Regions from separate parts of the Paenibacillus pasadenensis genome, predicted to be linked through region 4. Evidence: predicted binding sites of a transcription regulator. Region 4 holds the regulator's gene; each other region holds the start of a gene.
What was found. Region 4 encodes LexA, which represses DNA repair genes until DNA is damaged. Its sites were predicted from a motif close to CGAACATATGTTCG; they were not measured.
Positions count from the first base shown of each region.

Region 1: B8V81_RS23105 (DNA polymerase IV) is a predicted target of LexA. The motif match lies at 3,157-3,170, and genes of this name have one in related genera.
Region 2: B8V81_RS08385 (SPL family radical SAM protein) is a predicted target of LexA. The motif match lies at 1,905-1,918, and genes of this name have one in related genera.
Region 3: B8V81_RS02520 (WYL domain-containing protein) is a predicted target of LexA. The motif match lies at 1,678-1,691, and genes of this name have one in related genera.

Region 1 covers NZ_NFEZ01000004.1:3,122,072-3,127,709, reverse strand. Annotated here, with positions in the region: gene B8V81_RS23125 (DMT family transporter) at 1-1,132, shown strand, start outside; gene B8V81_RS23120 (SRPBCC family protein) at 1,168-1,635, shown strand; gene B8V81_RS26095 (GNAT family N-acetyltransferase) at 1,688-2,497, shown strand; gene B8V81_RS23110 (hypothetical protein) at 2,490-2,618, shown strand; gene B8V81_RS23105 (DNA polymerase IV) at 3,241-4,494, shown strand; gene B8V81_RS23100 (YhjD family protein) at 4,491-4,991, shown strand; gene B8V81_RS23095 (LacI family DNA-binding transcriptional regulator) at 5,099-5,638, shown strand, end outside.
Region 2 covers NZ_NFEZ01000003.1:1,093,324-1,098,961, forward strand. Annotated here, with positions in the region: gene B8V81_RS08375 (helix-turn-helix transcriptional regulator) at 1-410, opposite strand, end outside; gene B8V81_RS08380 (hypothetical protein) at 526-759, shown strand; gene B8V81_RS08385 (SPL family radical SAM protein) at 788-1,885, opposite strand; gene B8V81_RS25165 (NAD-dependent epimerase/dehydratase family protein) at 2,007-2,918, opposite strand; gene B8V81_RS08395 (glycosyl hydrolase family 18 protein) at 3,020-5,506, opposite strand; gene B8V81_RS08400 (glycosyl hydrolase family 18 protein) at 5,628-5,638, opposite strand, start outside.
Region 3 covers NZ_NFEZ01000001.1:572,895-578,532, forward strand. Annotated here, with positions in the region: gene B8V81_RS02510 (YHYH domain-containing protein) at 1-188, opposite strand, end outside; gene B8V81_RS02515 (DUF6612 family protein) at 598-1,611, shown strand; gene B8V81_RS02520 (WYL domain-containing protein) at 1,722-1,943, shown strand; gene ychF (redox-regulated ATPase YchF) at 2,023-3,123, shown strand; gene prfA (peptide chain release factor 1) at 3,285-4,358, shown strand; gene B8V81_RS02535 (N5-glutamine methyltransferase family protein) at 4,550-5,638, shown strand, end outside.
Region 4 covers NZ_NFEZ01000004.1:2,610,903-2,616,540, forward strand. Annotated here, with positions in the region: gene B8V81_RS20810 (alpha-N-arabinofuranosidase) at 1-622, shown strand, start outside; gene B8V81_RS25550 (DUF6171 family protein) at 686-898, shown strand; gene B8V81_RS20820 (hypothetical protein) at 1,075-1,653, shown strand; gene lexA (transcriptional repressor LexA) at 1,816-2,439, opposite strand; gene B8V81_RS20830 (LysM peptidoglycan-binding domain-containing protein) at 2,719-3,129, shown strand; gene B8V81_RS20835 (DUF896 domain-containing protein) at 3,288-3,482, shown strand; gene B8V81_RS20840 (aldo/keto reductase) at 3,484-4,482, shown strand; gene B8V81_RS20845 (hypothetical protein) at 4,547-5,074, shown strand; gene B8V81_RS20850 (HAD family hydrolase) at 5,114-5,638, shown strand, end outside.

The DNA.
Region 1 (5,638 bases), 510 kb from region 4:
GCTGCTCGCCTCGTTCAGCCTGGCCGGCAGCTCCGTCATCGCGGCGGCGCTGCTCGGCAGGCATCTGCAGCCGTTCACGCTGACGGCGGCGAGCCTGCTGCTGTCGCTGCTCTGCCTGCTGCCCGCGCTCGGACGCAGCGCGATCGCCTCGCTGCGCCGCCTGTCGCGAGGACAATGGCTGCAGCTGGCCGGACAGGCGGCGTTCGGCATCGTGCTGTTCCGCGTCTGCCTGCAGCTGGGCCTGGAGCGGACGAGTTCCGCGGAGGCGGGCATCATGATCGGCGCGACGCCCGCGCTGACCGTCGGAATCGCCTGGCTGCTGCTGCGCGAGCGCAGCGGTCCGGCGCGGCTGGGCGGCGTGCTGGCGACCGTGCTCGGCGTCATGCTCATCCAGGGAGCGGCATCGGCCGGCGGAGGCGCGCTGACGGCGGCGCATCTGGCCGGCAATCTGTGGGTGCTCGGAGCTGCCGGTAGCGAAGCGCTGTTCAGCGTGCTGTCGCGCTGGACGGCGGCCGGCCGGGCCGGGGGGCGTGCGGCGGGAGGCTCGGAGGCGGCCTTGCCGGCGGCGGGCGGTCAGGCGGCGAGCGGGAGCGGAGCCGCGGGCGAGCCGTCCGGGGCGGCGGCGCAACCGGCCGAGGGCGCGGAGGCGCCGCTCCGTCCGGCGCTGCAGACGGCGCTCGTCGCCGGCATGGCGCTGCTGCTCAGCCTGCCGCTCGCCGCCTTCGAGCGGCCGCTCGGAGCATTCGCCGCGCTCGGCGCGACCGAGTGGCTGGCGCTTCTCTGGTACGGCCCGGTCGTGACGGCGGCGGCGTTCGGCCTGTGGTACGCCGGCATCCGGCGCTGCCCGGCGTCGACGGCGGCGGCCTGCTCCGGCATGATGCCGTTCAGCGCGCTGCTGCTGTCAGTGCTCGTGCTCGGCGAGCATGCCGGCTGGACGCAGTGGAGCGGCGGCCTGCTCGTCATGCTCGGCATGGCGCTGATCGGCCGCTCCCCCGGCTCTGCCGGCAAGCGAAGTCGAGGCGCGGGCAGCGCTTCGGCCGAGGCGCGCGTCGGGCAGCGCTTCCGATCCTTCCCGGCTGGAAGCGGGGATCCAGCGGAGGGGAGCATTTACAGCCGCCGGCGAACGAGGTAAGCTGGAAAAAACGTCCGATTTTAGGAGGGGAAGAGATGGATCGGAATGCAGATCAGGCCGAGGGACGGCCGGTCGGCCTCACGGCGGATGCGGGCTGGCAGATCGGCGTGCGCCGCACGCTCGGCGCTTCCGCCGAGCGCATCTGGCGGCATCTGACGGGGACAGAGGCAGGCCTCGCGCTGTGGCTCGGAGACGCGCGGCCTCGGGAGCTGGAGCCGGGAAGCGAGCTTGTCTCTTCGGAAGGCATCGAGAGCCGCTTCGTCGTCGTGAAGCCCGGCCGCCAGCTGCGGCTCCGCTGGCGGCTGCCGGAATGGGACGAGCCTGCGACGCTGCAGATCCGCTTGCTGCCCTCCGGCGAGGGCCGGACGGCGGTGAGCTTCCATCAGGAGCGGCTGGCCGGTCCCGCCGAGCGGGAGCTCATGAAGCGGCGCTGGGAGCAGGCGCTTGGCGCGCTCCGCGACGCCCTGGAGGACGGGCGGGCCGGAGACGGCGAATCGGGCTGACGGCCCGCCTGGCTCCCGCGACGGAGCCAGACATGAAAGGAGGGGATCGGCCATGCTGCAATCGTTTCTGCCGGGAGACGGCACGCTGGAGCAGAAAGCGTTCGTGCGGGAAGAGACGGCTTTCAATCTGATCCACACCATCAGCGCGGCGCCGGAATCGAGGCGGCTGCGCTCGGGCGACGGACGGCTCGTGTTCGCCCAGTCTCCAGGCCGCAACGGCTGGCTTTGGCTGTCTCCGGAGCTCGAGCCGCCGGAGCGGGAGCGCCTGCTGGGCGAGCTGGATGAAGCGCTGGCGGACGAGCTGCTGCCAGGCGTATCCGGCTCGCCGGACGCGGCGCCAAGCTTCGCGGCGCGGCACGGGGCGCGCACGGGGAGGGGAACGCGGGTCGGCATGGTCATGGAAGCCTACGCGGCGCCGGCCCTCCTTCCGCCGACCGGCGTCTCCGGACGGATGCGCCTGTTCGGGTCGGACGAGCGCGAGCTCGCGGCGGAATTCCTCGCCGGCATGGTCCGCGACGTGTACGGCGAGCTGGCTGACGCCGCTGGCCAGCTGGCCACGGCCGACACGCTCATCCGCGCGGCCAAGCTCTACCTGTGGGAAGACGGCGGCGAGCCGTCCGCGATGGCGGGCTACGGCGGCGCCTCGCCGCGGCACGGGCGCATCAACGCCGTGTACACGCCCCCGGACCGCAGGCGCAAAGGCTACGGGAGCGCGCTCGTCGCCGGCGTTGCCGGCCGCATCGCCGGCCAAGGGCTCGTGCCGATGCTCTATGCCGACTGCGCCTATCCCGACTCCAACCGCGTCTACCGCCGCCTCGGCTTCCAGCCGGCGGGCGTGATCGCGGACATCAAATTTGCATGATGTCGACTACGAGGGCTGCTTGGACCTGCCAAGTGCAATAACGCCGGTTCCAGGCAGAACAGGACCTGTCGCCAGTTCTATATTGTTGAAGCATGCGGTTGAAGCGGCTAAGGATTCATGATCGGCGGGTTAGGGCGTTTATTCAAAGCGCTGGCGCGAGCCAAGGAACCTTCGGCTCCCTCGTGGAGCCGAAGCGCCGGGTGACGTCGAATCAAGGAACATTCAGCTCCCTCATGGAGCCGCAGCGCCGGATAACGTCGAATCAAGGAACCTTCGGCTCCCTCGTGGAGCCGAAGCGCCGGAGATCGTCGAATCAAGGAACATTCGGCTCCCTCGTGGAGCCGATAGCGCCTCGCCGCTCGCCGTCCGCGGCCCGTGCCTGTCCGCTCGCCTTGTCCGCCTTCGCTCACCCGCGCCCGGCTCGCTATCCCGCTTCCCGCTCTCGTTCGCCGTCCGCGGCCCGTGCCCGTCCGCTCGCCGTGTCCGCCTTCGCTCGCAGCGCCCGGCCCGCTTCCCGCTCTCGTCCGCCGTCCGCTCTTCGCCCGCCGCCCTTTCAGCCCGCAAGCCTCTGCAGAGGCTTGCGGGCTGCTTGCGCTTCCTTATTTTCCCTCTTGCATAGGGAACATACATTCGGTATATAATACGTTTAGAACGAAAAGCGAACATATATTCGATCAACGAGCAACAGGGCTCGCGGCCGGCTCTTCGCAGGCCCGATCCCTAGAGAGCAGGAGGTATGCCCGGTGGAGAGAGCGATCCTGCTGGCGGACTGCCAGTCGTTCTATGCCTCGGCGGAAAAGGCGGCGCATCCCGAATATCGCGACCAGCCGGTCGCCGTCGGCGATCCGTCGCGGAGGAGCGGCATCGTGCTGGCGGCGTGCCCGCTCGCCAAGGCGCGCGGCGTGACGACGGCCTCGCGGGTCGGAGAGGCGCTGGCGCTTTGTCCGGAGCTGGTCGTCATCCGGCCGCGGATGCAGCGCTACATCGAGGTGTCGCTGTTCATCACGCAGATTTTCAAACGGTACACGGATCAGGTCGAGCCCTACAGCATCGACGAGCAGTTCCTCGACGTCACGGGCTCCGCGGCCTACTACGGCGGGCCGAGGCGGACGGCGCGCGACATCCAGAACCATATCCTGCTGTCGACGGGCATCAAGTCCCGGATCGGGATCGGCCCGACGAAGATTCTGGCCAAGATGGCCGCCGACAATTACGCCAAGAAGAGTCCGGAGGGCGTGTTCGAGCTGAGGCCCCAGACGCTGGACGCGACGCTGTGGACGCTACCGGTGCATCAAATGTTCATGGTCGCCTCGCGGATGACCCGGCACTTCAACCGGATGGGGCTGACGACGATTGGCGACATTGCGCGGCTGGAGTTCCCGGAGTTCAAGCGGCGCATGCGGCTCGAGATGGGGCGGCAGAGCGACATCCAGGCCGGCTACTACTGGCAGACGGCGCGCGGCATCGACCCGAGCCCGGTCGTCTCCGGCATCCGCCACCAGCTGAAGTCCGTCGGCCACGGCAAGGCGCTGCGCTGGCGGATGTACCGCTGCCTGGCGGATATCGAGGTCGTGCTGCTCGAGCTCGTCGTCGAGGTGTGCCAGCGCATGCGGCGGCACGGCTGCATGGGAACGGTCGTCGCGGTGTCCGCGACGGAGACCGACGGCGAGCGGACGGGCGGCTTCAGCCGCCAGCTGACGCTGGGGCAGCCGACGTCGCTGACGCATGAGGTCGCCGCGGCTGCGCGCGAGCTGTTCGCGCGCCACTGGAGCGGCCTGCCGGTCGGGCGGCTGAGCGTGACCGTCTCGGGACTGACGGACGACGGCGTCATGCAGCTGACGCTGTTCGAGGACCGGGACCGGGCTTATCGCAAGGAGCAGACGATCGACCGCATCAAGGAACGATTCGGAGCGGACGCCATCATGCGGGCGTCGTCGCTGCTGGAAGCGGGAGTGGCGCGCGAGCGCGCCGAACAGATTGGGGGACATTACCGATGAGCAAGCTGGACGGCAACGAGCGCTGGAAGTCCAAGATGCTGCTGACCGAGCATGTGGAGCAGTACGACCGGGGCCAGGCGGGAGCGGAGGCCAAGGTGACGACGGCGGAGGAGCGCGTCATGATCCGCGACTCCATCCTCCTTCCCCATATGGCCGTCATGGTCGAGAAGAGCCTCGCCGAGCTCGAGCATTCCGGCAACATGCTGCGGCGGCTGTACGGCACCGCCGGCCAGCTCGTGCTGAACCGGATCATGCAGGACCAGTACGCGCTGCGCCGCGAGCTGAAGGCCCGCAACATCCGCATCGTCGCGGAGGAGCAGTCGTCCTCGATCGTCCATCATCGCTACTACTGCCGGGGCTACGAGGAGCACTTCGGCATGACCCGCGAGGTGATGCGCTCGGAGATCAGCTGGCGTCTGACCCGGTATGCGGCGGAGCTGGCCGAGCGGATGAAGGATGACGGCAAGAAAAAGCGAGGGACGGAGGGAGCCCCGTGATCGGGGCTGCTTGCGGCGGGAAAAAAAAGGGTTGCAAAGGCTTACATCTCCGCCTATAATGAGCTCACAGGTTTCCGAAACGTTTTGGAAAGATGAGGGGGGTACGTTTGACAACGATCAAAGACATCGCGAAGGCGGCAGGCGTATCCGTCACGACCGTATCCCGGGCGCTCAACGGCTATTACGACGTGAACGAAAAGACGAGGCAGAAAATCCAGGCGATCGCGGAGAAGCTGAGCTATCGGCCCAATGCCGTAGCCCGCAGCCTGGTGACGAAAAAGACGCGCACGATCGGCGTCATCCTGTCCGAGATCAACCGCGAGGGCGCGAAGGACTCGCTCGCATTCGAGACGCTGTGCGGCATCAACGACCGGGCGACGGAGCTGGACTACGACATCCTGCTGTTCAGCACCAGCTCCAAGAAGCAGCAGTCCAAGTCCTACGCCGACCTGTGCAAGGAGCGCAACGTCGACGGCGCGATCCTGTCGGGGCTGCGGCTGCATGATCCGTACCTGGAGGAGGTCGTGCACGATACCGACTTCCCGTGCGTGCTGATCGACATCCCGCTGGAAAGCCGCGAGGTCGGCCATGTGACGACCGACAACGTGAAGGGAGCGGCTGCGGCGGTCGGCCATCTGATCGGGCTG
Region 2 (5,638 bases), on a different contig from region 4:
TTCTCGCGCTTTCCGCCTCGCCACGGATTAAGGTCCAGCACGACCTGGCCGGCGTCCTTCTCCCGTTCGGCGCCTCCCTCGGTACGGCTGAGCAGAGCTCCGACCTTGTCGAGCAGGCGCCCGAGCTGCTGCTCGCTCCACGCGGCCTGAACGCCTTTGAGCGCGATCAGCATGGAGCGCAGCTCCTCCATGCTGAGGTATTGCCGGTCGATCCGGAACGTATGGAGAATCTCGTAGCCGCCGTCCAGGCCGGGATAGGATACGACCGGCACGCCGGCCGCGTAGAGCGCCTCCAAGTCCCGATAGATCGTGCGCACCGACACCTCGAAGCGCTCGGCGAGCTCCTGGGCTCCGACCCTGCGTCTGCCCAGCAGCAGCATCGTGATGCCGAGCAGCCTCGCCAGCTTCATTTCTCTTCCGCCTCCTTGGCGACCTGCGTTAGTGCTTCCTTGCTTTGGGGTAAGGAAGACAACCCCCTCCTAGCCGATCCGGCAGCGGAGACAACATCGAAAAGAGGTGCTCGAAATGACCGACCCGAAAGACAAGTCCCTCCGATCCACGACTCCGTCCGTGGCCGATCGGGACCATCCCGAGCAGTACCCGACGGAAAAAGAAAGCCTGATGGATCAGGATCCCGCCCAGCAGCACGTCGATCCCATCCCCGTCGAGGACCTGACGATCGAGCAGCAGGACGAGAAGGACAAGACGCATACGAAAGATGACTCGTCCAGCGCCCGGAAGTACCGCACTGGCTTCTGAGGCGCTTGTCCTCGCCCCCGGCTCGAGCTCAAAAGGGGAGCGCCATCTGCTCCAGCACTTCCTTGACTGGCCCCCGGCTCGCTTCGGCCGCGGGGTCTTCTCTGCGCGCGGCCAGCCGCTGCCCTAACGAAACGGAGCTGCGCTGCGGCTCGAACGCGGCGAGGCCGCCGTCCGTAGGGCCGCATCCGTCCGCCGGGCCGCCCGGCGGCCCGGCGCAGGCTTCGCCGCTCCACCGCCCCGGCTCCTCCACAGCCGGCAGCGAGCGCGGCAGCCCGTAAAGCAGCCTAAGCTCCTCGATTCGCACTCGCAGCTCTTCCTCGTAGCTGCGAATGGCATACGCTCCCTGGAAGATCCGCTCATACTCCGGCAGCACTTCCGGAGCCGCCTCGCGAAGCACGCCGTAGTACCAGCCCTTCACCTCGGGCGTCAGCCGCAGCAGCGAGCTCATCAGGAAGAGAGCGCCACAAGCGCGGCTCGCCTGCATCAGCTCCTGCAGGGCGCTTCGGGAATCCGACAGCAGCGGCAGGATCGGGGCGGCGAATACGCCGGCCGGCAGGCCGGCCTCACGAAGCTCGCGAAGCGCCTGCAGGCGCGGCGCAGAGAGCGGAGAGCCCGGCTCCAGACTGCGGATGAGCCGGTCGTCCAGCGTATGGAGACTGAAGTTGACCGACAGCACCCGGCACTGCGCGAGCAGGTCCAGATCCCGCAGGATGAGCGGCGAGCGCGTCGTAATCGAGACGGGAACCTGGTAACGGGCGAGCACCTTCAGGCACTCCCGGGTAATCCGGTGAGCGCCCTCGGCCGGCTGATACGGGTCGGTAGCCGTGCCGATCGCCACATGCCCGATATCCCGCGCCATCGCAGCCAGGTCGAAGCGATGCCGCGCCGCCATCCGGTGCAGCTGCCCTTCGAGCGCGGCGGCGGCGTTCTCTTTGACGAGAATGCGGCTCTGGAACTCGTCCGCTCCCATGCCGATGAAGGAGTGGAACGCCCTGGCATAGCAGAAGCTGCAGCCATGCATGCAGCCGCGATAGGGATTGATCGACCAGCGGAAAAGCATCTTCTCTTCCTTGACCTTCGTCAGTAGCTGCTTGACTCGTATCAGCTCCGCCTTTGCTGCCGTCATGGCCTGCACCCCCTACAAGCGAACATTTGTTCTATATAGTGGAGTATAACACGCCCCTCCGGCTGCGGCAACCCGCTTCAACGCAAAAACGAGCTGCCGGAGCAGCTCGTCTCGCTCAAAATCAGGACAGGCCGGAATCGCCGCGGCCGGCTCGCTCGAGCCGCTCTTCGGCCAGACGCCCGATCAGTCCGGGCAGCCAGTCCTCCTGCCGCTCGAACCGGAATCCGGCCTTTGCCGCCTTGCCGCCGTCCATATACCAAGAGCCTTCGACTCCATAAGGAGAGCCGTTCTGCTCCGTCACCTCCGTCGTCAGCCGCGGCCGCCTGCCGGTCGCCGAGCCGATCATTCCGGCAAGCTCCCGCAGCGGGATGCTGCCTCCGGAGCAGGCGTTCACCGGACCGCTCAGCGGCGCCGACTTGAGCCAGCTCAGCAGCCGGCCCGCCTCATCGGAGCGGATGAACTGCACCCTCGCGTCCGGCGAAGGCATGCCGATCTCCAAGCCGGAAGCGACCCGCTCCACATGCCAGTGCAGCCTGCGCGTGTAGTCATCTTCCCCGACGACAAAAGGCGGCCGTACAAAAAGAGATTCCATGTCCGCCTGAGCCGCGAGCACCGCCTCCGACTGGCGCTTTCCTTCCGCATAGCTGAGCGAATGGCGGTCGGTGCCGGTCACGGGATAGCCTTCCGGCAGCCAGTCCTCCTCCCGCTGAGCCCGTTCGGCCGGCTCGTAGACCGCGAGCGAGGAGACGAAGACAAACCGCCCCGTCCTTCCGGCGAACGCCCTGCATGCCAGCCGCGCCTCATCCGGCGAGTAGCCAATCATGTCGTAGACGACATCCCACTCCCGGCCCTGGACGGCCGGCAGCAGCGAGCTTTCCTCGCCCCGATCCAGCACCAGCCTTTCCGGCTCGCCCTCGTATGTGACGTCCGTCTTGCCGGTCGAGCCGACCGTCACCTCGTGGCCTTCCCGCAGCAGCTCGTCGACCAGATGCTTGCCCATGAATCTCGTTCCGCCGAGCACCAGAATCCTCATGTCCTCATCCTTTCCTGTTGCCTCCCTTGTCGTATTCGTTCCCACGCGCAAAAAAACCTGCCTCCGGCGATGGAGGCAGGGCAGCTTGCAATTGGGACCGCTCAGGCCAGTTTCCACAGAGCGGGCGTCGTGGCCGGCTCCCATCCCGCCAAGGCGGTATGAGGCTGCAGGCACGCATAGGTCTTGCCGCCGTAGGTTGCTTTGTCCCCGGCTTTGTACGCCGTGCCCGGCGTCCAGGCCGCAGCTCCCGGCGTCGCGCTCGGCGTTGGCGTCGTACTCGGCGATGGCGTCACGCTCGGCGTTGGCGTCGCACTTGGCGTCGGCGTCGGCGTCGCGCTTGGCGATGGCGTCGCGCTTGGCGATGGCGTCGCGCTCGGCGTCGGCGTCGCGCTCGGCGATGGCGTCGCGCTCGGCGTCGGCGTCGCGCTCGGCGATGGCGTCGCGCTTGGCGTCGGCGTCGCGCTCGGCGTCGGCGTCGCGCTTGGCGCTGGCGTCGCGCAGGCTCCTGCCGCCTTCCACGGTCCATTGGCTCCGCTCAGATCCGGCCGATCTCCTTGCGTCCACCATTTCGCCTCGTAGACCGAACCGTTGTACGAAGCCTTCTGGCCGCCGACATACACCGTCGTCGCGCTCCAAGCCGCCGCCGTGCATAGGCCCGGAGTCGGCGTCGGCGTTGCGCTTGGCGTCGGTGTCGCGCTCGGCGTCGCACTTGGCGTCGCACTTGGCGTCGGCGTTGCAGTCGGCGTCACGCTTGGCGATGGCGTCGGCGTCGCTCCCGGCGACGGGCTCGGCGCCGTTCCGTACAGCTTTTCATACTCGGCTTTCGAGGAGCTTCCGTTCAACGTCACCCGCTGAGGCCCGCCGGAGAAGTTCAGCTTCATCATGCCCGGAATGTCCAGCGTCGCGCCGTTCGCGATCGTCTGCGTCGCCGTTCCCGTCAGACGGTAGCGGTTGAAGTCCCACGCCGTGGAAATCCGCTCGACCGAACCGGCTCCCCACGCGGAGGTCAGCGTCGTCGTCGTCGGCAGATCGAACTCCAGCTTCCATCCCCCGGCGATATCCTCTCCGGTGTTGTTCGTGATCTTGAGCGAGTATGTGTAGTTCGGATGATCGTAATTGCCGCTGAACGCGATGCTGAAGTTTTTCGGCGCAGGCAGCTGCGGCTTCGCGGCTCCTCCGGGCAGTCCGGCCGTCTTCAGCTTGTTGTAGGCGAATTCGGTCAGCGTATTGCCGTACGTGTACGTTCCGTCGGCCGCCTGCGAGTAGTCGCCGGTCAGCTCCCAGAACATCATGCCGCCCAGGCCCTTTTCCTTGATGTAGTCCAGCTTGTATCCGAGCGATTCGGTGTCCTCATAGGTCAGGAACACTTTTTTGCTCGCGTTGAACAGGTAAGGCGTTTTTGTCACCGGGTCGAAATAACGCTTGTTGGCCGGGTCTTTGAGCAGATTGAGGATATGCCAGATCGGATTCGCTCCGGCCGGCTGCTCCGGCGCGGGATCGTTCCAGATGCCGAACTCGCCGTCCGCCCCTCCTCCGGTCGTCGGCGCCGTTCCGTACAAGCCGGTGTTGTCGATGCCGCCGTTCACGTTTTTCCAGCCGCGGGAATAGTACGGGACGCCGATGACGATCTTCTCCGGCGGCAGCGTGCCGAGGTAGTAGCGGGTCGCCCAGTCCGTGTTCAGCACCGGCGTGCCGAGCGCGGCCGTTTCCGTGTCGCGGGCGTCCGGATACAAGGCGGAATGAGGACCGACATAGCCGTTCCAGGCGCCGTGGAAGTCGTAAGTCATGAGGTTCGCCCAGTCGAGATATTGGTTCGCCTCGCCGAGCTTCATGCCGCCGAGAATCCAGCTCGACGCCGTCGCGGCGACGGTCAGATCGTATTTCTGATTGTCCTGAGCGCCTGCCGCATCCAGCTTCTCGCGCAGCTTTTTCATCAGCAGGATGTAGTTATCGTAGTTCACCTTGCGCAGCGGCTCGGCGACCGAGAAGTCATTCGGATTGCCCGATTGGCCCGTGCCCGACGGATATTCCCAGTCGATATCGACGCCGTTGAACTTGTACGTCCGCAGGAAGTCGATGACGCTGTTTGCGAACGTCTCGCGGCCCGCTTCCGTATTCGCCATATTATAGAAACCGCCCGAGCCCGCCCAGCCGCCGACCGAGATCAGCGTGCGCACGTCCGGATAGAGCTGCTTGTACTTCACGAGCTGGTTGAAGTGGCCCTTGAACGGAAGCTCGGCGAGCTGCCCCGGATAATCCTTCTCGACAGCCGCCTTGCGGTCCATGATTTCGATCTTGTTCTGAGCGTTTACTTTGGCGAAGGCATAGTTGATGTGCGTAATGCTTCCCCACGGAATCTTGTCGACCGTGTAGAAGCCTTTGTTTTCCTGGTCTCCCCATTCCGGAAAATAAGCGACGATCTTGCGGGGATGGTCGGCTGCCGGGGCAGGTGCCGACGGGCCCGTCCCAGCCGCGGCCTTCGTCAGCGCGATGCCTGGTCCATAAAGCGGAACGAGGACGATCAAGGTCATCAGAGCGGCGAGCAGGCGGGCCGCCGGCTTAGCTTTGCGATAGCTCATGGCGTTCATGCGATTCGATTCCTCCATGCGGATTGATAGATTCGTTGAGGCTGAGCATTGAAAAAGCCCCTTTTCGTCCATTCCAGGTTCGGTTCGGAATGCCGCGAAAAGGGGCTGCAGGCTGGACAGCTTATTTCAGCT
Region 3 (5,638 bases), on a different contig from region 4:
CTGCTGGACGACCCGCCGCCGTTATGATAGTGATAGCCGGTGCACAAGCCCTTTCGGATCGATTTCTCGGAGCAGTTGTGCCCTCCGCTGCTGTCGGTTCTCCCGGAGTGAGCGGAAGCGGACAACGGCAGGGACAACAGGGAGAGGAGCAGGATGATCACGACCGCCGGCCGATGGAGCTTTTTCATATCAAGACCCCTTTTCTATCGTTTTCAACTCCATCATAGATGATCCATCCTAAATATGGAATGCATAGAAAAACAGCGGCTCTCCGGTCTGGAGCCGCCGCTGTTTCATCGCTTGCGCCGAGGCGGACGGACGGGGGAATCCTCAGTCCGTCTGCTTCTTTTTCTTGCCGGTGAAGTTGGTCACGGACTTGACGTCCTCCACGACATCGTTGACGAATTCCATACTTTGGTTCTTTGCATGCATGGAGGCCGTTCCTTTATAGTTACCTTGATGAGTCTTGTTCTCCATCGCTGTTCACCTCCCCTGCCGGTAGTATGGTTCGGCGGGAGGGCGAAGATGCAGGCGCGGCCGCACGGCCCGTTGCCGGACAGGCTTGGAGCAGGCTTCATCAGGAAAGGAGAGTGCAGCATGAATCCGACCCCGATTCCATTCCGCAAGGAACAACCACATACCGCGTCGGCCGCTCGCCCAGAGGCGGGTCCGCTGCGCCGGACCGCGCTCGCCGCCGGGCTGCTCGCCCTGCTGCTCGCGGCAGGCTGCTCGAACGCAGGCGGAGACGGAGCGGCCACGCCGCAGCCGGCCACGCCGAAGCAAGCCGCCTCGGCGCCCGCCGAGGAAGGCGCGCCGAGCGCCGAGCAGGTGCTCGGCCGCGCCGCAGAGACGATGGCGGACACGAAGAGCCTCGAGCTGTCCATGGAGCTCAAGCAGGACATGGAGACGGACGGCCAGACGACGTCCATGTCGATGACCAACGAGGGGCGCATCATCGTGCAGCCGCTCGCCCTCATGCAGAAGACGGTGAACGACTACATGGGCGAGTCGTCGACGCTCGATTCCTACCTGACCGACAGCGGCTATTATATGTACGATTATTCCAACGAAGCGTGGAGCCGCATGCTGGCGGACGAGGTGCCCAAGATCAAGGCGACGCTGTCCGATTTCCAGATCGCCCCGGCCAAGGAGATCGAGAAGATCGCCGAGCATGCCGCCGCGTTCCGCAGCGGACTCGAGAACGGCGAGCAGGTGCTCGTCTACGCGGGCAGCGGCAGCGACGAGGCGGCCGAGGCGCTCGTGCGCGACCTGCTGCGCAGCACGATGGGACTCGACGACATGGAGGCGCGCGTGCGGGATTCCATCCAAGTGAACGCGCTCGATTACCGCCTCCGCTTCGACGAGGCGACGGGACGGCTGACCCGGCTGGAAGCGACGGCCGACGTCTCGATCGAGTACGATCCGGGCAACCCTTCCCGGCTGAGCCAGACGTTCACGCTCGGCTACAGCGGCTGGAACGAGGCCGAGCCGGTCGTCGTGCCGGATGAAGCCAAAGACGCGCCCGAGGTGATGCCGGCCGACCAAGGACTGCTGGACGCTCTCGGCGAGGATGGACTGGAGGAGCTGGAAGGGCTGCAGGAGCAGCCGTAAGGCCAGGCGAGGCCGCCAGAAATTCCCTTTGCATAAGAACGTACATTCGGGTATATAATCAATATACGAATGTATGTTCTTTTTTTCGATCGCGAAGGGAGCGGCCCGCAATGAATCTGCGCAAATGGATCGGACGCGACGTGGAATTGATCTATGCCGACGCGGACGGACGGCTGACGCGCCGCCTCGTGAGGCTGGCGCGGGTGGAGGCCGACTACGTCTACGGCTTCGACCGGGAGAAGCGTCTCCCGCGCACGTTCCGGCTGGACGGCATCCTCGCGGCGCAGCCGGCGGACGGCCCCGGCGGCCGGGCCGGGAGGCGGCTCGGCTGAGCGCTTTCCTTTATCATTACGCCCGCGTCATGTATAATGGCACCTAGATGATTCAGAGAATGTGAAGGAGTTGTTCCCATTGGCGCTCTCATGCGGCATCGTCGGTCTCCCGAACGTCGGGAAGTCGACGCTTTTCAATGCAATCACCCAGGCGGGAGCCGAGTCCGCCAACTATCCGTTCTGTACGATCGACCCCAACGTCGGCGTCGTGGAAGTGCCCGACGAGCGTCTCGATAAATTGACCGAGCTGGTCGTGCCCAAGCAGACCGTGCCGACCGCCTTCGAGTTCGTCGACATCGCGGGCCTCGTGGCCGGCGCGAGCAAGGGCGAGGGACTGGGCAACAAGTTCCTCGCGCATATCCGCGAGGTGGACGCGATCGTCCACGTCGTGCGCTGCTTCCAGGACGAGAACATCACCCATGTCTCCGGCAAGGTCGATCCGCTGGGCGACATCCAGACGATCAACCTCGAGCTGATCCTCGCGGACATCGACTCCGTCGACCGCCGCATCGACCGCTCGCGCAAGAACATGAAGGGCGGCAACAAGCAGTACGCCCAGGAGGTCGAGGTGCTCGAGCGCCTCAAGGCCGCTCTCTACGAGGACCGCGCGGCGCGCAGCGTCGAGCTGACCGAGGAGGAGCGCGTGCTCGTGCGCGACCTGCATCTGCTGACGATGAAGCCGGTGCTGTACGCGGCCAACGTGAGCGAGGAAGAGGTGGCGGACGCCGAGGGCAACCCGTACGTCAAGCTCGTGCGCGAGTTCGCCGCGGCCGAGAACGCCGAGGTCGTGCCGATCAGCGCCAAGGTCGAGGCGGAGATCGCCGAGCTCGAGGGCGAGGACAAGGCGATGTTCCTCGAGGAGCTCGGCATGCAGGAGTCGGGCTTGAACCGCCTCATCCGCAGCGCGTACAAGCTGCTCGGCCTGTACACGTACTTCACGGCCGGCGTGCAGGAAGTGCGCGCCTGGACGATCCGCAAGGGCATGAAGGCGCCGCAGGCGGCCGGCGTCATCCACACCGACTTCGAGCGCGGCTTCATCCGCGCCGAGGTCGTCGCCTACGACGACCTGGTCGCCGCAGGCTCCATGAACGTCGCCCGCGAGCGCGGCCAGCTGCGCCTGGAGGGCAAGGAGTACGTCGTGCAGGACGGCGACGTCATGCATTTCCGCTTCAACGTCTAGGACGGCCGGGCGCCGGACGAGACTCGGCCTCGCTGGAGCCCCGGCTCCCGCGGGGCTTTTCGCATGACCGTTTATGTTCTCCCGTCATATATGGTATAATGAAGGGCAAGGCATTTATCCAAGAACCTACGATACGCAATCCCATACAGAGGTGAAGTCTGGTGTTGGACCGATTACAAGCGCTGGCCGACCGATACGACAAGCTGAGCGAGCTGCTGTGCGATCCGGATGTATCCAGCGATCCTAAGCGGCTGCGCGATCTTTCCAAGGAGCAGTCGGATCTGCAGGGCGCATACGACGCCTATACGGAATACAAGCAAGTGCATGCCCAGTACGAGGACGCCAAGGCGATGCAGGCGGAGAAGCTCGACGACGAGATGCGCGAGATGGTCAAGATGGAGCTCGAGGAGCTCGGCGCGCGCCTCGAGCAGCTTGCCGAGGAAGTGCGCGTCCTGCTGCTGCCCAAGGATCCCAACGACGACAAAAACGTCATCGTCGAGATCCGCGGCGCGGCCGGCGGCGACGAGGCGGCGCTGTTCGCGTCGGATCTGTACCGCATGTACACCCGCTTCTCGGAATCCCAGGGCTGGCGCGTCGAGCTGATGGACGCGAGCGAGAGCGATCTCGGCGGCTTCAAGGAAGTCATCTTCAAGATTTCCGGCAAGGGCGCCTACAGCAAGCTCAAGTTCGAGAGCGGCGCGCATCGCGTGCAGCGCATCCCGGTGACGGAGTCCGGCGGGCGCATCCATACGTCGACATCGACGGTGGCGGTCATGCCGGAGGTCGAGGAGGTCGAGGTCGAGATTCTCGACAAGGACATCCGCGTCGACACGTTCTGCTCGAGCGGCGCGGGCGGCCAGTCCGTCAACACGACCAAGTCGGCCGTGCGCGTGACGCATGTGCCGACCGGCATCGTGGCGACCTGCCAGGACGGCAAGTCGCAGAACGAGAACAAGGCCAAGGCGCTGCAGGTGCTGCGCGCCCGCATCTACGACATCCATCGCCAGGAAGAAGAGGCGAAGATCGCCGGCGAGCGCAAGAGCAAGGTCGGCACGGGCGACCGCAGCGAGCGCATCCGCACGTACAACTTCCCGCAGAGCCGGGTGACGGACCATCGCATCGGCCTGACGTTGCATCGCCTCGACTCCGTGATGAACGGCGACATGACGGAGATCATCAACTCGCTGTCGGTGGCGGAGCAGGCGGAGCTGCTGGAGAAGGAAAACCTCGCCTGATCGAAGCCGCCCGGAGCATCTGACGGCGCAGGCCGGCGGCGATGATCCGAGCAGGCGCGCAAGCGAAGCAAAAAGCTTCTCCCGTCCGGGAGGGGCTTTTTTGCGATCAGGACTCCTCGCGCGCGCGTTCGGGCGGAACGGAGCCGGAGTCGAATTCTAAAGGACAAGGGAAACGGAAAGGGGCGGCGGGCATGGAGCATCGGGAGCTGAAGGACGCAGCGGAGGGCGCTGCGCTTCGGGAGGAGATGGAGTCAGCCAGGGAATACCGGCTGCCTGCGGCAGCGACGATCGCCGAGGCGAAGCGCCATGCGGCGGGCTATTTGGCGGAGCGCGGCGTGGACGAGCCGGAGGACAATGTCTCGCTGCTGCTGCAGCATGTGCTCGGCCGCAGCCGGACCGAGCTGATGCTCGGGGCGCGCGAGCCTTTCCCGGTGGACCGGGAAACGGCGTGGAACGACGCGATCCGGCGCAAGGGCCGGGGGGAGCCGGCGCAGTATATCGCCGGCGAGCAGTGGTTCTACGGGCGGGCGTTCGCCGTGTCGTCGGCCGTGCTCATCCCGCGGCCGGAGACGGAGCTGCTCGTCGAGGCGGTGCTGCAGGCGGCCGACCGGCTGTGGCCGGAGGCGAAGGGCTCTGCCCGTGCGGCGGAGCATCCGCCGGCTTCGGGGCAAGACGGCGCTGCGGCCGGGGCTGGCGGCGAGGCGGGGAGCGCCGCTCATGGCGCGGCCTGCGCCGTGCCGCCCAGCGGGCCGATCGCGCTGGACGTCGGTACCGGCAGCGGCGCGATCGCGCTGACGCTGGCGTCCGAGCGTCCGGGCTGGCAGGTGTACGCCTCCGACCTGTCGGCGGCGGCGCTGGCCGTCGCCCGCGCCAATGCAGAGAGGCTCGGAGCCCCGGCGCGAGGCTTCGCGGAAGGCGATCTGCTCGCCCCTGTCCTCCCGGGCAGCGGCTCGCCGTTCGAGGGGCTTGCGGTCGACATCCTCGTGTCCAATCCGCCCTATATTCCGGCTGCGGACTTGGCCGGGCTGCAGCCGGAGGTGCGGGACTACGAGCCGCGACTCGCGCTGGACGGCGGAGCGGACGGGCTGGACCCGTACCGCCGGATGGCGGAGCAGCTGCGCGGCATGGCGTCTCTTCCGCGCATCGTCGCCTTCGAGCTCGGCATCGGCCAGACCCGGCAAGTCGCCGGCCTGCTGGAGGCATTCGGCTGGTGGGACGACATCCGGATCGTGACCGACTACGGCGGCATCGAGCGCCATGTCGTGGCGGCGCGCACCCGC
Region 4 (5,638 bases):
CATCGTCGACGAATGGGGAACCTGGTACAACGTCGAGCCGGGCACGAACCCGGGCTTCCTGTATCAGCAGAACACGATCCGCGACGCGCTGGTCGCATCGCTGACGTTCCATATTTTCCACGAGCATAATCGCCGCGTGCGGATGGCGAACATCGCGCAGACGGTCAACGTGCTGCAGGCGGTCGTACTGACGGAGGGAGACAAGGCGCTGCTGACGCCGACTTATCATGTGTTCGACATGTACAAGGTTCATCAGGATGCCGAGCGGCTGGATCTGCAGCTGACGAGCGGCAGCTATCGCTTCGGCGAGGAAGAGATTCCGGCGGTCAGCGGAACGGCGACCCGCGACCAGGAAGGGAACGTCCACATCAGCCTCTGCCATCTCGATCCTCATGCTTCGGCAGAGACGACGCTGTCTCTGCGCGGCCTGCAGGATGGCGGCAGCTGGTCGGGCCTCGTGCTCGCCGGAGACAGCATCGACGCGCACAACACGTTCGAGCATCCGGAGCGCTTGCGTCCGGAGGCGTTCGACGGCTTCAAGCGGCAGGGCGAGGAGCTGGTCGTGACGCTGCCGCCGATGTCGGTCGTGACGCTGAAGCTGAGCGCGCCGGCCCAAGCCTGACGCAGCATGGCCGATACCGACTGCAAGGGCTGCCGGGAAGGCTACCGGGTGACCGAGGCGCAGATGCAGAGGCTGCTTGCGACGTCGGCATTCGCCCCGGACAAGCGGGTCGAGGCGGCGACCTATGAGCGCCGCCTCGAGGCCTGCCGATCGTGCGCGAAGCTGGAGGATGGAGTCACTTGCCGGGCCTGCGGCTGCATCATGCCCGTTGTCGCCTGGCTGCGAGCGCGCGAATGTCCTTTGCCGGGGCAGCGGCGCTGGGCGAGCGAGCCATAGCGGCGACGGGCAGTTAGACGGGAGGAACGGCTCCGGCAGCTTGGACCGGGCGATCGGGCAGGATCGCCGGTTCGGCTGCGGAGCCGTTTTTTTTGCTGCCGTCCTTCCGGTCTATCGCTCTCGACGTCCGCATATGCTGAGTCCGAGAGAATCGGCAACGGAAGGGAGTGACATGCATGAGCTCGTCCCGCAGGCGGGTCCCGCCCGGACCGCTGCCGCCATCGGCGCTATCCCGAACGGCCGGCGTCATGCTGCCGCTGTACCGGGAGTTCCTGCGCAGCAGGAAGTTCGCCGAACGCTGGTGCGAAGCGGTGCGCGAGGCGGATCTCGACACGCTGCTGAAGCTGCTCGGCCGGTTCGTGCCGCGCCGGGACATCCAATCGTTCAGCACGAACGGCATCGGCTTTTTCGCGGATGTGCGGGTCGCGGAGCCGTTCGGGCATTATACCAACGCGACGACGATCGTGCCCGGCATGGCGCAGTTCACCTTTCAGCCGGAAGCGCTGCGGCTCATCAGCCGTGCGATCCTGCCGCTTTATCGGAGGCTGTCGTCGAATCCGGCCTATGCGCGGCTGGTCGCGCTGGCGGTCAGCCGCAGCGACGAGGGGAGGCTGAAGCGCCTCGTGCTGCCTTATGCCCGAAGCCGCTATCTTGCCGGCATCCATATCGAGAGCGCGGGCTTTTATATGAGCTTCAAGCTGCCGGGAAGCCGCCTCGTCTATGTGAATGAATTTTTCCAGGAGAAGCTTCGTTGAACGCCGCCTCGGCATCGCGAAAAACGAGAACCTTTGACAAAAAAGCGCGCACTCTGTCGGAGTGCGCGCTTCGTTGAATAAGGGCGGAAGCGGCTGGGTAATGAAGGAAACTCGGCGCCGTCAGGCCTCTCGGGACGAGCGGCCGGAAAAGGGCGGACAAGCTCAGTGGATGTCGCGGAACAATCCGATCACCTTGCCGAGGATGCTGACATTTTTGAGCCGGATCGGCTCCATCGAGGCATTTTCGGGCTGCAGGCGGATGTGGTCCTTCTCTTTGTAGAAGGTCTTGACGGTGGCCTCGTCATCCTCCGTCATCGCGACGACGATGTCGCCGTTGGTCGCGGAGGACTGCTGGCGGACGATGACGTAATCGCCGCTATGTATGCCGGCCTCGATCATGCTGTCGCCGATGACGCTGAGCATGAACACGTCATGGTCGCCGACGAAATGGGCCGGGAGGGGGAAGTACTCCTCGATGTTCTCCGTAGCGGTGATCGGCATGCCGGCCGTGACCTTGCCGACGACCGGAATCTTGCTGACCGCGGTCGGGAAGGGCAGCTCCGTCGGGGAATCGCCGTCAAGGATCTCGATCGCGCGCGGCTTGGTCGGGTCGCGGCGGATCAGGCCTTTCTTCTCCAGGCGGTCGAGATGGCCGTGGACGGTCGAGCTGGATGCCAGCCCTACCGCTTCGCCGATCTCGCGGACCGAAGGCGGGTATCCCTTGTCGCGGACTTCGTTTTTGATGAAGTCGAGAATCGCCTGCTGGCGGTTGGACACTTTAGACATCGCACTCACTCCAAGAATAGGTATAGTAGACCATACGCGTTTTCAAAAGTATACCACAGAACCCGAGTTCGTACAAACATAAGTTCGAGAAACAGCTGTTCGCCCGATCGATCGCAGGAAAGGGAACAAATGTTCCAAAATGCCGTTGACGGAAACAAGCGTTCGTGCTAATCTGAAGCCAGAACAAATGTTTGGGGAGTGGATCTCATGTTGACATTATCGGGATACAGCAGTCCAAAACAAGCCGCATCTTCGCCGTGCGACGGCGGGCTCTCGCCCATGACCTCCGAAATGGACCGCGCCGCGAGCCAGCTCCGCCGCGCATCCTCTGCCCGTGCCGGCGCCGGGCCGCGGCGTGCCGCCGCGAGCCGCGAGCGGGCTTCGTTCCGGCCGGCTTCCTCATGGACGGTCCGCCGCCTGCTGCCGTGGACGGTCTCGGCGCTGCTGCTTGTCCTGCTTCTCGTCAGCCTCTGGGGCGTCGGCGGAGCCGAGGGAGCCGAGATCGCTCCGGCAGGACCGGACGAAGGAACCGTAGTCGTGACCGCCGGCGATACGCTCTGGTCGATCGCCTCCGCTCATGCCATCGCCGCCGATACCCGGGAGGGCGTCTACCGCCTACAGAAGCGCAACGGCCTCGCTTCCCCGTCGATCGAGCCAGGCGACACGCTCATCATTCCGGCTACCCGCTGACCTTCAGCCTATGCTGCGGCCTCCCCCCATAATGAGAGACTCCCCATTCAGCCCTCCGGCCTCCGCCTGAGGGCCGGGCTGCTTTCTTGACATGTCTTCCCTCATCGTTCAAAGTGAGAAGGAAAAGCATTTTTCGGTCGAGGGGGGAGGAATCGGAAGTGGATATCAATGCGCTGATCAACCGGATCAACGAGCTGTCCCGCAAGGATAAGACGATCGGACTCACGCCCGATGAAGTCATAGAGCGCACCCGCCTGCGCAAGGAATACCTGGACAATTTCAAGCGCAATTTCAGGCAGCAGCTGGACAGCATCGAATGGACGGACGGACCGGAAAGGGAGAAGGAGGAATAGCATGGAATACCGTCTTCTTGGCCGCAGCGGCCTCGTCGTCTCGGAGCTGTGCCTCGGGACGATGACGTTCGGCCATACCGCGTCGGAATCCGACAGCGCGCGCATGATCGAGGAATTCCGCGAGCAGGGCGGGAACTTCCTCGATACCGCGAACGTATATGTGCAGGGCCGCTCGGAGGAGATCGTCGGACGCGCGATCAAGCCGTATCGGGACGAGATCGTGCTCGCGACGAAGGTGCGGATGCGCACCGAGCCCCATGTCAACGGCGTCGGCTTGTCCCGCAAGCATATCGTGCAGAACGTAGAGGCAAGCTTGAAGCGGCTCGGCACGGACTATATCGATCTTTATCAGGTGCATGTGTGGGACCGCCTCACTCCGCTCGACGAGACGCTGCGCGCGCTCGACGATCTCGTGGCCGCCGGCAAGGTGCGCTACATCGGCTGCTCCAACTATCTCGCCTGGCAGATGATGAAGGCGCTCTCCATCAGCGATGCGAGGGGATGGTCGCGCTTCGTAAGCGTGCAGCCTCAATACAGCCTCGCCTGCCGGGACATCGAGCGCGAGCTGGTGTCGCTCAGCCTGGAGGAGAATGTCGGCATCATTCCGTGGGCGCCGCTTGCAGGGGGCTTCCTGACCGGCCGCTACGGCAAGGATAAGCCGGCGGAAGGCCGGCTGTCTCGTCCGTCGGGAGAGAGCGCATGGGAGCTGCGGGCGACCGACCGCAACTTCGCCATCCTGGACAAGCTTCAGGAGATCGCCGAGGCGGCGGGGCGGACCCCGGCCCAGACGGCGCTGCGCTGGCTTATCCAGGCGCCCGGCGTCGTCTCGCCGATCTTCGGCGCCAGCACGCTGGAGCAGTTCCGCGACAACATGGGCGCCGCGGGCTGGACGCTGCCGCCGGACGCCTGGTCGGAGCTGGACGAGGCGAGCCGCCTGCCGGACGATTATCCGACGCGCTTCATCCGCAAGTTCGAACGCGGCCTGATCCCGGCCGAATGACGAGCGGGCCGCGCGCGGCCCTCTTCAACGAGTAGAAAAGAATTCTAGATGGAGGTCATCCGATTTGTCACGCTCCTGGGAACGCAAGGTGCGCCGGAATTCGGCGCAGCTCAACAAGAATTTGAAAAAAAGAGGCATCGATCCGATCGCGGCGAAAAGCTCTGCCGCCAGCTCGAGCGCGACGACGCGCTTCAAGGGCCGCAACTTCATCTCGCCGATCCTGCTGCTGCTGTTCGTCGGCGCCTATACGCTGCTGATGCCGATGCAGGATCAGGGAGACGGCACGAGCCAGACGATGAACTGGTTTGTCGTCGCCGCATACGCGTTCCTCGCGCTGATGTTCTTCGTGCGGCGCCCGTACCTGCAGGTCGGAGCGGATCATGTGCAGACTCGCCGCATGATGGGGGACAAGCGTCTTGGCAAGGATGAGATCAAAAGCATCATGGTGCAAAAGGGATATGTCGTCATCCAGCCGGCCAAAGGCGGCAACTGGGTGTTCTCGCGCTTGATGAACCGCTATCCGGTCGAGCAGATGGGCGAACGGCTGGAGAAGCTGGCTGCGGCGCACGGCATTCCTTTCCAAAAAAGCTAGCCTAGACAATTCGGACGAGTGCCGGGGGGAGACGGGAACATGGCGAAACAAGCGGTTCTATTCGATTTGGACGATACGCTGCTCTGGGACGAGCGCAGCGTGGAGGAGGCCTTCCGCGCCACATGCGAGCTCGCCGAGGCGAAGCGGGGAGTCGATCCCGCCAGCCTGGAGCGGGCGGTTCGCGAGGCGGCGCGGGAGCTGTACAGCTCCTTTGAGACGTTTGAGTTTACCAAAAGCATCGGCATCAACCCGTTCGAGGGGCTCTGGGCGCGCTTCAGCGGCGGCGAGCATGAGTCGTTCCGCAAGCTGGAGCAGCTCGCGCCGAGCTACCGTCGGGAATCGTGGACGCGCGGTCTGGCCGCGCTCGGCGTGGACGATCCGGAGCTCGGAGCCGAGCTGGCGGAGAAGTTCCCCGAGGAGCGGCGCAAGCGCCCGATCGTGTATGAGGAGACGTTCGAGGTGCTGGACGCGCTCAAAGGCAAGTACAAGCTGCTGCTGCTGACGAATGGCACGCCGGATCTGCAGGAGGAGAAGCTGCTCGGCGTGCCGGAGCTGACTCCTTAT